2 regions of the Lysinibacillus sp. UBA5990 genome follow, and region 2 is predicted to be linked to the other one. Evidence: riboswitches for the same ligand, from Rfam matches in the RefSeq annotation. Region 2 holds a riboswitch; the other holds the start of a gene.

Region 1 (7,613 bases), on a different contig from region 2:
TATCAGAAAAATATGGCGCAAATATTTATTTTAAACGTGAGGATTTACAACATGTACGCTCATTCAAGCTTCGTGGCGCCTATTATAAAATTAAAAAAATCGAGGAAGAGGCGCGTAATGTTGGCGTTGTTTGTGCCAGCGCAGGCAACCACGCACAAGGTGTAGCTTATGCCTGTGCCCAATTAAAAATTCAAGCTAGCATTTTTATGCCTCAAACTACACCCAAGCAAAAAATAGACCAAGTGCGTATGTTTGGTCGTGAGTATGTGGAGATTATTTTAGCGGGTGATACGTTCGATGACTCTGCTGAAAGTGCACTAAGTTTCTGTGAAGAACAAGGTAAAATCTTCATTCATCCATTTGATGATTTCGATGTGATTGCTGGGCAAGGAACTGTGGCGGTAGAAATCATGAATGATATGGAAGAGCCAATCGACTACGTATTTGGCAGTATCGGTGGTGGTGGCTTAATGTCTGGTGTTTCTGCCTATATTAAAAACCTTTCCCCATCTAGCAAAATTATTGGTGTAGAGCCTGCTGGTGCTGGCAGTATGAAGGCTGCTTTTGCTGAAGGTGGCACAGTTGCTCTTGATTGGATTGACAAATTCGTCGATGGAGCAGCCGTAAAGTGTGTCGGTCATCATACTTATGATGTTTGTCGCCGTTATTTAGACGACATTATTCTTGTACCTGAGGGAAAAGTATGTACAACCATTTTAGATTTGTACAATAAACATGCGATTATTGCTGAGCCTGCTGGTGCATTGTCAGTCGCAGCTCTTGATTTTTATAAAGAAGAAATCAAAGGAAAGTCTGTTGTCGTTATCATTAGTGGTGGGAATAACGATATAGGACGTATGCAGGAAATTAAAGAAAAGTCTCTTATTCATGAAGGCTTACTTTACTACTTCATCGTCAGCTTCCCTCAACGGGCAGGCGCTCTTCGTCAATTCCTTACTAGTGTGCTAGGACCTAATGATGATATTACAACCTTTGAATATACTAAGAAAAACAATAAGGAAAGCGGTCCTGCTCTAGTCGGCATCGAGCTTGGCGATCGATCAGATTACGAGGGGTTACTAGCGAGAATGAACGAATTTGGCTTCAACTATAAAGAAGTTAACAATGATATTCAGCTATTTGGCCTACTCGTGTAAATGAAAGAGTCTCACTTCTAGTAAGTGAGGCTTTTTCTATGTTTAAATATTTGAGAGACTCCGTCATCATCATTTGTCACCTCAACAATATCTTTTTCAACCATTTATGTAGGTGCCTGCAGCAATAGAATAAGGAAATCAGCTCGACCCTCAAAATCATTGTAAAAGAAAAAACTGTAGGCAAACTCAAATGTCATTGAGTTTGCCTACAGTCTGGTACTCATACGAATGTATGAACGATATACCTTTATCCTAATAAAGCACGGTCCGAATTCATTTTCTCTCCACGAATGCGTTCAAATTCAGCCATTAAATCAGGTATCGTTAATTCATGTTTACGATCTTCTCCAACTTCTAAAATAATTTGACCTTTATCCATCATTATTAGGCGATTCCCTAAATCTAAAGCTTGTTGCATATTATGCGTAACCATCAATGTCGTTAAATGATCTTTCTCTACTAAATACTTTGTAATACGGGTGATCAATTCAGCACGTGATGGATCAAGCGCAGCCGTATGCTCATCTAACAACAATATGGATGGTTTTGTAAAAGTGGCCATTAACAGAGACAACGCTTGACGTTCCCCTCCTGAAAGTAAGCCAACCTTTGCAGAAAGGCGATTTTCTAAATTTAATCCCAGCATCTCTAATGATTCAATAAAGAATTCTCGACGTTTTTTGTCAACGCCTCTTCGCAATCCTCTACTTTTATTGCGGGAATATGCTAGTGCCAAATTCTCTTCAATCGTCATAGCAGGTGCTGTTCCCGCCATTGGATCTTGGAAAACACGACCTATAAATTGCGAGCGCTTATACTCAGGCAAATGAGTAACATTGTTACCATCAATCGAAACCGTGCCGAAATCTGGTGTTAAGGCGCCAGAAATCATATTCATCATCGTTGATTTACCTGCCCCATTACTCCCAATAATAGTAACAAAATCACCAGGCTTTAAATGTAAGTTAATTTCTGCTAGAGCGATCTTTTCATCCGGTGTCCCTTCATTGAATACCTTATTTATACCGTGTAATTTAAGCAAGGCCTTTTCCTCCTTGCTCTACTGGTTTGACTTGCGTAAGTTCGGCAGCCCGTTTAGCCTTACGCTTACGTTCCTTACGCTTGTTAATAAATTGAGGCAAGATCAAAGCCAAAATGACGATGATAGCTGTAATTAATTTCATATCTCCTGAATCCAGGAAGTCTACACGTAATGCTAACGCTAAAATAATACGATAAATAATAGCTCCAGCGATGACTGCAAAAGTGGTACGAATAATGGTCTTTGTACCAAAAATAGCTTCCCCGATAATGACAGATGCAAGCCCGATCACAATCATACCAATTCCCATACTTACATCAGCGAACTTCGAATATTGTGCGATTAAAGCTCCAGAAAATGCGACAAGTGCGTTGGAAAGTCCTAGCCCTAAAATAATGAGTGTATCTGTATTGGCTGAGAAGCTGCGAATCATTCGTTTATTATCACCAGTAGCCCGAATAGCAAGCCCAACCTCTGTTTTTAAGAACCAATCTGCCACTAATTTTATTAAAATTGTAATAATTACAATGACAATTAGTACACTCCAAGTACCTGGTACTTGCTGAATCCCCATACCTTTTAATAGGCTGTTGAGAGCATCATCTATCCCTAAATTACTCCAAAACGCTTGAAACTTTGAAAATATCGTTTCAGAGTTCAGTAATGGAATATTTGGACGACCTATCGTATTTTCTGCAGTTAACCCCATGATCCGTAGGTTAATCGAATATAATGCAATCATCATTAAAATCCCTGATAATAGTGGATTTATCTTCCCTTTTGTGTGAAGGATTCCTGTCATACATCCAGCAATAAATCCAGCAACAATTGCCACTAAAGTCGCTAAGATTGGGTGGTAGCCAAGCAAAACCATTGTTGCTGCTGTTGCCGCCCCTGTTACAAAGCTTCCATCAACCGTTAAATCCGGAAAATCTAACACCCGAAATGTTAAATATACACCAAGTGCCATAATTGCATAGATGATTCCTTGCTCCACTGCGCCAAATAATGCTAAAAACATCGTTGAATCATCTCCTAAATCTCTTTATTATTCTACTGCTGGTAAATGAAGATAAAGCGGGGATGGTTCCCCCGCTTCGAGTTATTTTTCTAGAAGTTCTGCACCCCAAGAATCTTTAATTTCAATTCCTAAATCATCTGCAACTTTTTTATTAATTAATAGCTTTAGATTTTGTGGATATTGCGCTGGTGTTTCAGCAGGCGTTGCTTCACCTTTTAAAATTTTCACTGCCATTTGCCCAGCCTCATACCCGATATCGGAATATTCAAAACCATAAGCAGCCAAACCACCTCGCGCCACAGAGTCAAGCTCCCCTACTATTAAAGGCAATTTATTGGCATTCGCCACATCAATGACAGACTCTAAAGCAGAGACTACTGTATTGTCCGTAATAATATAGAATGCATCGACCTTACCAATTAAGGATTCAGTGGCTTGCTTTACCTCTGCAGAAGTTGCTGCAGATGCCTCTTTAACCTCAAGACCTTGCTCAGCCATCACTTGTTTTACTTCTTTCACCTGTGCTACGGAGTTTTGCTCACCAGCGTTGTAGACCATGCCAACGTTTTTAGCACCTAGCTCTTTTAAAAATGCCACTGTTTTAGAAATCGTTTCAGGATGTAAATCGATAGTACCTGTAACATTTTTCCCTGGCTTCTCCATTGACTCTATGAGCTGAGCACCTACAGCATCTGTTACAGATGTGAAGATAATTGGAATATCACTTGTTGCTGTTGCCGCTGCCTGCGCAGAAGGTGTAGAGTTAGCAAATATTAAATCTACGTTTGCACTTACTAGATTGTTAGCAATCGTTGTGTTAAGACTATTATCGCCTTGTGCGATTTGTGGATCATACTCAACTTTTAAACCTGCATCTTCAATCGCCTTTTTAAAGCCTTCTGTCGCTGCATTTAACGATGGATGCTCTACAATTTGCGTAATTCCGATTTTATATGTTTTATCATCTGCGTTCCCGCTGTCACTTGCATTATTCGTTTCATTCCCCTTTGATTCTGTTGAACTAGACCCACCACTACCACAAGCAGCAAGTAGTAATACTAATCCAAAGAGTAGGAATGAAAGCTTTTTGACATTGCTCTTCACCATTAATCCCCCCGATTAAGTTCTGGAATATCTATCACACTTTATCCAAACAAAGTGTGAATGTATCGCTATATTATCGTTATTATTGAGCTCCGTCAACAACATTATGAATGTTCTGACTTTTGTATTTCACAAAAAATTTAAGCATTTCGATTAATTTGGCGCTTTAAACCGCTAAACTACGCTATTTTTGTAATTCGATTCCTTTTTAAAAAATAGTAAAAAATATTTATGACAATTTTGCGAATTTAGTCATATAGACAAAAAGTCTGACATTTGACTTCTGCTAGATATGTATAATAAAATATTGACTTGTGTGAAAGCACCGTGGTTCGTAACCATCCCACGAAAAAAAACTAAGGAGAAATGAATATGAAGATAAAATTTTTAGCAGCAAGTGGTATTATTGCGGCTCTATACATTGCTGTAACGATGCTTGTTGCACCATTTGGTTTTACGGAGGTGCAGTTCCGTGTATCTGAAATTTTCAACCATTTAGTGGCCTTTAATCCACGCTTTGCCGTTGGTATCATAATAGGGGTATTTATTTCTAATATTTTTTCACCACTTGGTATCTACGACTTAGTATTTGGTGTTGGCCATTCTATGATTACATTGGGATTGTTCATTTTGATTTGTAAATTTGTTAAAAATATTTGGGCACGTTTAATCATCAATACATTCTTATTTACATGCACAATGTTTATTATCGCCTTTGAATTGAATTTAGCCTTAGAGCTACCATTCTTTTGGACTTGGCTAACGGTGGCAGCAGGTGAATTCGTTGTTTTAGCGGTGGGTGCACCTATTATGTATATACTCAATAAACGCCTTCACTTTAAAGAAATGATTGAATAGACGAGTCTTACAAGATTCGTCTTTTTTTCTTGACAATATTCTGAAAACATTCTACAATTCTTTCTAATAAATGCGAAGAAGAAGAGTAGTAGCAAGCATCGTTACTTAAAGAGAGCTGGTGGTCGGTGTAAACCAGTAGTTCGTACTTGTGAATGGACTTCAGAGCAGCCTTAATCCAATGTCAGGCCGATTTGCTCCCCGTTATCGGAGTTAGAAAGCGCGCATCTATTGCGAATAAAGGTGGCACCACGGTTACTCGTCCTTTTCACGAAGGATTGGAGTGGCTTTTTTTTATGAAAAAATGAGCGTAGAGGAGTCGAGGAAAGATGAGTACAGTAGTAGATAACAAAGGATATTTCGGCGAATTTGGTGGAAGCTTCGTTCCAGAGGAGCTTCAGCATGTATTAACTATTTTGGATGAAAATTTCCAAAAATTCAAAGAGGATGCAGACTTTAATACAGAATTGAATTATTATTTCAATGAATATGTCGGTCGCAAATCCCCTCTTTATTTTGCAGAAAATTTAACAAAGCAATTGGCTGGCGCAAAAATTTATTTAAAGCGTGAGGATCTTAACCATACGGGCTCACATAAAATCAATAATGTATTGGGTCAAATTTTATTGGCAAAACGTATGGGAGCAAATCGCGTTATTGCTGAAACCGGTGCAGGACAACACGGTGTGGCAACCGCTACTGCCTGTGCCATGTTCGGAATAGATTGTACTATTTATATGGGGTTAGAGGATACTAAACGTCAGGCATTAAATGTATTTCGAATGGAGCTTCTTGGAGCAAAGGTTGTAGCTGTTGATAAAGGGCAAGGACGTTTAAAGGATGCCGTTGATGAAGCATTTGCGGATTTAGTCGAAAACTATGAAACGACATTTTATTTATTGGGCTCTGCTGTTGGGCCACACCCATTCCCCTCAATGGTAAAACATTTCCAATCTGTTATTAGCCGCGAAAGTCGTGAACAAATTTTGGAGAAAGAAGGAAAACTACCAACCGCTGTCTTAGCTTGTGTCGGCGGTGGAAGTAATGCTATCGGGGCATTCGCAGAGTATATTGCTGATGAAAATGTTCGTCTTATCGGAATAGAGCCAGATCAAGCTGCTACACTTAACGAAGGAACTCCTGGAGAGCTACACGGCTTCAAATGCTTAGTGCTACAGGATGCAGAGGGAAATCCTCTACCAACATACTCAATTGCGGCAGGTTTAGATTACCCAGGTGCAGGACCTGAACACAGTCACTTAAAAACAATTGGTCGTGCAGAGTATGTTACTGTGACAAACGAAGAAGTCCTAGAGGCATTTCAGGTGCTCTCGAAGGTAGAAGGTATTATTCCTGCACTTGAAAGCTCTCATGCAGTTGCCCATGCACTAAAACTAGCGCCCACTCTTACAGCTGATGACATTATAATTATTAATATCTCAGGTCGGGGCGATAAGGACGTTGAGCAAGTTTTTCATATGTTAAATAAATAATTCAAACATGAAAGAGCGATTTCCTAAACTGGAAATCGCTCTTAAACTTACACTAATAATATATTGTCTGCTGATCTTGGAATACAAGTATAAACGAACCCATTCTCATATGCCTAGAGGTCGTAATAAAATATATATCCCCTTTTATTTCATAGAAGAAAAAAACGGATGAAGTCTAACTCTTCATCCGTTCAGTAGCTATTAGGAAATTGCCTTTTTATGCAGTTTAATTTTTAATTTCTCTAACATATCTACCGTCATTTTTGATAAATCGTACTCTACGTTAAAGCCCCACTCTTTTTGTGCTGCTTCAATATTTATTGAATTTGGCCAGCTATCCGCTATTGCCTGACGAACTGGGTCAACTTGATAGTTCATTGTAAAGTTCGGTAAATGTTTCTTAATTTCAGCTGCAATTTGCGATGGTTCAAAACTCATTGCTGTTATATTAAAAGCATTACGGTGAACAAGCTTACTACCATCGGCTTCCATTAAATCGACAATTGCCTGCAAAGCATCTGGCATGTACATCATATCCATATACGTACCTTCTTGAATATATGATGTATACTTTCCTTGTTCAATCGCTTCGTAGAAAATCTCTACTGCATAATCAGTCGTACCACCACCTGGGGGAGTTACATAAGAAATTAAACCTGGGAAACGGACACCACGTGTATCTACTCCAAAACGGCTGAAATAATAATCACATAATAATTCGCCCGCCACTTTATTAACACCATACATAGTTGTCGGGCGTTGCAATGTATCCTGAGGTGTATCTTCCTTCGGTGTAGATGGCCCGAATGCCCCTATTGAACTTGGTGTGAAGAATTGCATATTTAACTCACGTGAAACTTCCAAAGAATTCATTAATCCACCCATATTTAAATTCCAAGCCAACAAAGGATTTCTTTCAGCTGTAGCTGATAATAGTGCTG
Region 2 (7,613 bases):
TTTCGAAAATATCAGCGAGCACCGAATGATCGGTGGTCATTCCAGAACTAGGAGGCTTTGGTGAAATTGTTAATTCATCAATGTCATACATCCAGTTTTGCCACCTACTATCCTGTGTTTCGACTCCGACCTTTATGTCGTTTACTTTTAAAATGGCAATAAGTGCTTCTAAATTGGGATAAAGGGCAGGATTCCCGCCTGAAATCGTTACAAATGAAAAGCCATTACCTCCAAGGCGCTTCAACTCAGACCAAATCTCTTCCGCTGTCATTTGAACAATAAGATGTTTTCCGCTCCCGTCCCACGTAAAAGAAGAATCACACCAAGAACAAGAATAATCACAGCCCGCCGTTCTTACAAACATGGTCTTTTGACCAACTACCATTCCCTCACCTTGAATTGTTGGTCCAAAAATCTCGATAACAGGTACCTTACTCAACCTCCATCCACTCCCGTCTCGCTTCTGCATAGCTCGTCGGAGTTTCATATAGCCTGATAAACTCTACGCACGCACCGTTATCTCTTTGTTCTTCACGCAAGGCCTCTGCCAATTGTTCGTATATCCAAACAACTATATTTTCTGCTGTCGTATTCATAGGTGGAAGCGTTTCGTTTAAATAACGATGATCCAAATGAATCTCGATTTTTTGTTTCCATATTCTTTTAATATCGCCAAAATCAATCATCAAGCCGCGTTCATCTGTATATCCACTCAGCCCCAATACGACACGATACGTATGACCGTGTAAATTTTTGCATTTCCCCTCATATTGATGTAAATGATGCGCAGCGTCGAAGGTAAATTCTTTGCTTACAAGCACACGCTTAGCATGATAGTGCAATTGATTGCTTTGAATATCTTCACCTATTTTTTGAAGTTTATCGACAATTTTAAAATCTAACATGCCTAAAACTCCTTCCTATAGCTTAAATATTCATCAAGCCCTTTTTTTCGCAGTTTACATGCTGGGCATTCCCCACAACCATCTGCTATTACACCGTTATAGCAAGTCAATGTTCTCTCCCGAACAAATTCTAGTGCCCCAAACTGATCAGCAAGCTCCCATGTCTGTGCTTTATCCAGCCACATCAACGGTGTATCAATTACAAAGGAATCATCCATCGATAAATTTAACGTTACATTCAAAGACTTAATAAAAACGTCTCGGCAATCTGGATATCCGCTAAAATCCGTTTCACATACACCAGTTACGATATGCTTAGCTCCTACCTGGCTCGCTAAAACGCCGGCGAATGAAAGAAAAAGAAGATTTCGTCCAGGTACAAACGTCGATGGAAGCTCACCATTTTCACCGTCTTCCACCTTAATATCTTGGCGCGTTAATGCATTCGGAGCGAGCTGATTCAGGAGTGACATATCAAGGATGTGATGCTTGATACCAAGCTCCTCTGCTATCAGCTTCGCACAATCAATTTCAAGATGATGTCTTTGACCATAATCAAAAGTGACTGCCTCAATCTCTGCAAAACGTTCTTTTGCCCAGAACAAACAAGTTGTACTGTCCTGACCTCCACTAAATACAACAATTGCTTTTTCCTGCTTCATCAATAAAAACTCCCTTTGATTGAAAAAACAGCACTCTAAGAAAAAGTGCTGCCTTCCCCTTAGTTTTTTTAAGAGGGTAGCTAAAAACCTCTTTCTGGATTGCACTTACCAATTCCTCATTTATCGATTATCAATTTTTTCCGGATTAAGATCATGGTTCATTAAACGATAATTTGCGATTTCCTCGTATTTAGTTCCTGGTTTCCCATAGTTACACCAGGGATCGATTGAAATCCCCCCACGTGGAGTAAATTTCCCCCAGACCTCGATATATCGAGGGTCAAGCAATGTAATTAGGTCATTCATAATGATATTAACGCAATCCTCATGGAAATCACCGTGATTTCTAAAACTGAATAAATACAACTTTAGTGATTTACTTTCAACAATTTTTTTGTCCGGAATGTACGAGATGTACATCGTTGCAAAATCAGGTTGATTGGTAAGCGGGCATAAACTAGTGAACTCTGGACAATTAAACTTGACGAAATAATCTCGATTGGAATGAAGATTATCTACGGCCTCCAATACCTCAGGTGCATACTCAAATGAATAGTTCGTCCCTTGATTACCTAATAATGTTAAATCTTTCAATCCTTCTTCATGGCTTCGACCAGACATAAAAAAACCTCCTTGTTAAATGTTTCCCAACACTTTTCAAGAGAGGCTTCACCCATTAATCTATTCAAACATACGTCTAAACATAAAAAAGCCACGTCCGATATGGACATGGCATAATGTCATGTTTCCATAGTTTTTTATAGAGGGTATCAGCTATGAACCTCTCCCGTTTAAGTCCGGGCATTCTTTTCCTCCATATAATACGAAAAATAGTATGAAACGTCAATTGGTTTTTTTCATTCAAATTTCTCCGTAATACCTCTTTGGTAAACAAACACAGTATTACTACCCAATCATTTAGCAGTGCATGATGCCTTCGCTGAGCATAGATTTTTTATTATTCGTATACAATAAAACCTTAACCATTTATTTCATCGGAATGTATCTTAGTACATTATTATGTAAACCCTATCAGTCATTCTAAAGTGATTTTTAATTAAAAAAGTTACCTTTCTCAGCTCTATTAGCGCAAAATTAGCTAGATAATGCTCTCTTGAAATGAAAAAACTCCTAACATATTTTCAAACTAAAAAAAATCAACTACAATGTAAAAATGGTAGAAATTCTAAAATCTACCCAATTCCCTTTATTTATACAAATTCACTAAGAAGGAGCACGAAGATGAAAAAGAAGTTTTTATCCTTACTCATGGCCATTATAATGGCCCTGTCAGTAAGTGTAGCGGTATATGCCGATGAAAAGTCCCCAGCAGCGACAAGAGGAGAGATTGTTAAAACCTTGTTGCTAGCAGCAGATGCATATCAATCAGGACTAAATAAAGAAGCGATTATACAAGGCTCAAAAAACAAAGATTTACGAGAAAATGAGCCAGCTAAGAAAGTTGAAGCTTTAGTTATGTTGAGCAGAGCATTCGGCGAATTGCCAGAGCCTGTTGGAAATGATCTTCGTAGTGGCACATTTGGAGTTGAGTACACTGATATACCTACTTGGGCTAAGAAAGATATTGATAATCTGACAAAAGCAGGCGTACTGACGGGCAACCCTGACGGCACATTAGGCGCAAACGACCCTATTTCAATCGATGAGTTCCAACAGATGATCGCCAGAATATGGACACTCAAAGGCTCCCATTTACATGACGATTTTTACGAAGCAATCAATAAGGAATGGTTAAATAAATCAACAATTCCAGTAGGAGAAATCATGGGCGGTGGATTTCCTGAGCTTCAAAAACAGAATACAGATAAAATTGAAAAAATAATTACTGAGCTTTCTGGCAAACAATTTGCTGAAGGAACAAAAGAACAGAAAATTGCCGACTTCTATTCGACGGCATTAGATACAAACAATAGAAATAAACAAGGGATTGAGCCTATTCAAAAATATGTAAAGGCAATTGACGATGCTAAAACCCTTGGTGATCTTGTGCAAGCAGATCTTACCCTAGAGAAAGAATTGGGCCTAAGCTCACTATTCAGCTTTGCCATCATGAACGATGCAAAGAACAGCAGTAAAAATGCTCTGTATTACACTGGATTAGCTACTGGTTTAGATAAGAACAGTTTTGTAACAGAAGACTCTAAAGCGAAAAAAGCCTATATTCAGTATATGACTAAACTTTTAGTCGTGTCAGGCGAGAAAGAGTCTACTGCAAAAGCACTTGCCGAGAAAATTTACGAAATGGAAAAAGTCTTAGCTTCCGTATCGCTTGATCCTCATGAACAAGGCGACGTCAATAAATACTATAACCCATATTCAATCCAACAATTCGATGATATGTTCAAAACCGTAGATATGAAACAAGTTTTGAAGTCGATGAAAGTTGACAGTGCTGATAAAGTAATTGTATTTGATGTAAAGCTAGCACAAAAAGGCGCGGAGCTCTTAACTGACACTAATCTTAATGTGCTTAAGGCTTACTCTAAAGTGCAACTTCTTATGGCAACTGGCGGTCTGTTGTCAGATGAATTCGGAGATGCTGCTAACGAGTTTGCCGCAACATTATACGGAGTTACAGGAGAAAAAACAGAGCAAGAAATCGCAGTAGCTAAGACAACTAGCACAATGAGCGGCTATTTGGAGCAAATGTTTGCCGAACAACATTTTTCTCCAGAAGCTAAAGAAGATGTTGAACAAATGGTAGATAAGTTAATTGCTACGTATGAGGAAAGAATCAAATCTCTTGATTGGATGTCAGAAACAACAAAAGCTAAAGCCATTAAAAAACTGGATACGATGATTGTTAAAATCGGTTATCCAGACAAGTGGGATACGACATTAGACAAAGTAGCTATCAAAACATATGACGAAGGTGGTTCGCTATTCTCTAATACCTTCACAGTAACAAAAGCATATATTGATAACACGAAAGCCAAACTAGATAAACCGGTGGATAGAACGCAATGGGTAACAAGCGTATATACTGTAAATGCCTTTTACAATGCTCTTAATAATGAAATTACGTTCCCTGCTGGTATTCTTCAAGCGCCTTTCTATGATATAAATGCTAAACCTGAAGAAAATTATGGTGCCATTGGCATGATTATTGGCCATGAAATCAGCCATGCATTTGATAACAACGGCTCTTCATACGACGAAAATGGCAATGCTAATAACTGGTGGACAGAGGAAGACTTTAAGAAATTTGAAGAGAAAAACCAGAAACTGATTGAGTTTTATAATGCCATTGAGATTATCCCTGGTGTTTTAAATGACGGTCAGCTTACATTAAGCGAAAATGGTGCTGATTTAGGTGGAATGGCGGCTTCATTGCAAGTTGTATCCCAAATGAGTAATCCAGATTATAAAGCATATTTCGAAAGTAATGCAGAAATGTGGAAATCTACAACAACAAAAGAATTTGCAGCAATGCTGAGCAAAAACGATGTACATTCAGCTAATAAAGTTCGGGTAAACCGCACAATTGTTAACTTCCAGGAATTCTATGATACCTATGGAATTAATCCTGGAGATGGCATGTATATAGCTCCGGAAGATCGAGTTTCTATTTGGTAAAATGCAGAGTAGATAGAGTTAATTTCCGATAGCTCTTATTTCAGAGTATAAAAGCTAAGTGACTGTCCTAAGAAGCCCTTTTTAGTCTGGCTGCTTTCTCTAAGATTGTTACTGTTACAACAAAAAGACAGATTTAATCTAGAAAATTTTTAGATTAAATTCTGTCTTTTTGTTTCATGAGGTATCCATCTTTAATGAGTAATAGACAGAATAAAACTCAGATCCTTGGTGGTCATTTGAATAATTGCCCCTGAATTTATCACCACTTTTTAAAGCCTTGAAAATGTTCCTTCTTAGCTACTTTTTCGTTTTTGCACGCAATGATCTTTAATTAAAACACCCATTAGTGCAATAAAGAAGTATTCGTTTAATTTTGTTACCAAATCTTCATCCTTTAAAGGATGGACAAAGTTTTGTGGAATGAAAATGTTACTCAATCAAACCTTTTGTAATCACATATTGTAAATTAAGCGGATAAAAAATCATCTTTCACTCACACTAATGGTGGAGGTGAGATGATCATGGGTAATAATAAACATAAGAATAATAAAACTCAAGACAACAAAAAACAACAGAATCAAAATCAAAATGCTAACAGAGAGCGTAAAAACAGAGAAGAGTTCGCTGAGGAAGTAGATTTCAGTCGTATTCAAAATGAAAAAAATAAATAATTAATGTGGAACTGCCCCCCAATATTCACTTTTAACAAAATGTGTATTGGGGCTTTTCTTCGATTTCTTAAAGTACAAAAAACTAGAAATAGACCGGGCTAATTAACACTTGCTTTTTTTCCATACTACCATGTCTTGCTTTTACATATGTTCTTAAGAAAAACCTAAGGCAACCGGCTTTATTTTTCATTTGAAAGGGTTTATTCTCAATTGTGAAGTCATCTTCTTCGGAATTATTGCTTGTGTAGTAATTGCCTTGCCTTTAACGAAACTAGATTAAAGCTAAAGCACCTTGATATTCGGCTATTTAGGCATTTCTATTTAAACGTTAGAGATAATGGCTTTCGTGTTAATTGTACCTTTAGTGAATTTTGTGGTGTTAGCACATATTCCTTATGGATCATGATGTTGTTCAATGCGTTCATCTCTTGATTACCGTAATTAATAAAATTATGCACAGTGGCTTCTTGTAGCTCCACAAGTTTGAGATGCTTGTAACCAAATATGATTTCACCTATACCGACATAATCAGCACCTCCATTATTCGCTAATACATTTAATCGATAATAGCGATAAGATCGATGATTATTGATTGTATATGTTCTGGATTCATTCATCTTCCATCCTGTCTGATTTCTGATTTCACCAATTTTGTCGAAGTCGGTACCATCAGTGGATGCTTGTACATCGATATCCTTTGGTGCATTCAGTTCCGAACCAGATGCATTTCTACAGAATAAAGTGATTACGTTTATTTTGCGAAGAATACCAAAATCTAACTGTATGTATCCAGTTGTCAATCTATTAGAAGTGGCCCAATAATCATAGACATCTAAATTAGTTCCATTAAATGCTTTCCAGGGTAAGTAGTCTGTACTCCAGTTGCTACTAGCACTTGCTACTAGAGGGGCTGGTGAATTATTCGATGTCATCTTTGTGCCATATGCACCATCTTCTCCTACAACGGCATATGCTTTATTATCAAAACTAAATAAGATCTTCTCTTGTTTTACAGTTTCAAAATATAGCTCGTTAAATTGCACATAGGAGGCTTCACATTGGAATCTATAGGTTCCTTTTGGTAAATGATCACAAAGAACATACCACTTTTCTGTTATTGTTGTTGGCACAGTTTTATACAATGAATAAGTTTGAGATGCTTCGTCTAATTTGTAGATAAGGAGATTCTTCCCAGATGGTCCACCTGAATCACTATAGAGCCCACTAGATGCCCAAACTTTACAGTCATCTTCTACTGCAAATACAATCGTAGATGTGACTGGAACTCTAAATAACACAGCACCGTAATTCCCTTGTTTAGTAATTGTTCCATCATGTAATAGAGAAATCAACTGTTCAGGTGTTAATGAGACACCGTTTCCAAGTGGAGTTGCTAAATTACTAGACGACACATATCTAAATTTGACCGGGTCTTTTGTTGGAATGTTATCTGTTATTGAAAGAATTTTACTTTCATCATACGAAAGTGTGCCTTTCGGTAGATCTTTTGGCAAGAATCTAAAATCAGTTGCACCAAAGTTTGCAGTACACTGTACCCCTACAGCACTACCCCCAGAAGAAAATGCAGCAAATACTTCACCCATTGTTAAAATGTTTGTGAAAGCATACCCTTGTGACACTCCATTTTTATAATATTCAAGATGGCCATTATCTAAATCTAATAAAACACCGATAACATCGTTGAACGTATAAATGTTACCATATGCCAATGCACCTGGATATTTCCCGCCAGTGTAAGAATAATAATACCGTATATT

Evidence for each region. A riboswitch is a leader RNA that binds a small molecule or an ion and turns the genes downstream of it on or off. The one in region 2 is predicted to bind preQ1.
Region 1: linked by a shared signal. The riboswitch ahead of B3D94_RS04500 (QueT transporter family protein) and the one ahead of queF (preQ(1) synthase) in region 2 are both predicted to bind preQ1.

Annotation. Positions count from the first base shown of each region.
Region 1 covers NZ_DJAY01000007.1:47,057-54,669, reverse strand. Annotated here, with positions in the region: gene ilvA (threonine ammonia-lyase IlvA) at 1-1,157, shown strand, start outside; gene B3D94_RS04515 (ABC transporter ATP-binding protein) at 1,405-2,199, opposite strand; gene B3D94_RS04510 (ABC transporter permease) at 2,192-3,220, opposite strand; gene B3D94_RS04505 (ABC transporter substrate-binding protein) at 3,302-4,324, opposite strand; PreQ1 riboswitch class I at 4,646-4,690, shown strand; gene B3D94_RS04500 (QueT transporter family protein) at 4,697-5,182, shown strand; T-box leader at 5,249-5,449, shown strand; gene trpB (tryptophan synthase subunit beta) at 5,509-6,672, shown strand; gene B3D94_RS04490 (L-threonine 3-dehydrogenase) at 6,874-7,613, opposite strand, start outside.
Region 2 covers NZ_DJAY01000015.1:1,604,229-1,611,841, forward strand. Annotated here, with positions in the region: gene queE (7-carboxy-7-deazaguanine synthase QueE) at 1-439, opposite strand, end outside; gene queD (6-carboxytetrahydropterin synthase QueD) at 432-905, opposite strand; gene queC (7-cyano-7-deazaguanine synthase QueC) at 908-1,567, opposite strand; gene queF (preQ(1) synthase) at 1,688-2,188, opposite strand; PreQ1 riboswitch class I at 2,312-2,358, opposite strand; gene B3D94_RS20575 (M13-type metalloendopeptidase) at 2,810-5,164, shown strand; gene B3D94_RS20580 (hypothetical protein) at 5,686-5,835, shown strand; gene B3D94_RS20585 (SPRY domain-containing protein) at 6,153-7,613, opposite strand, start outside.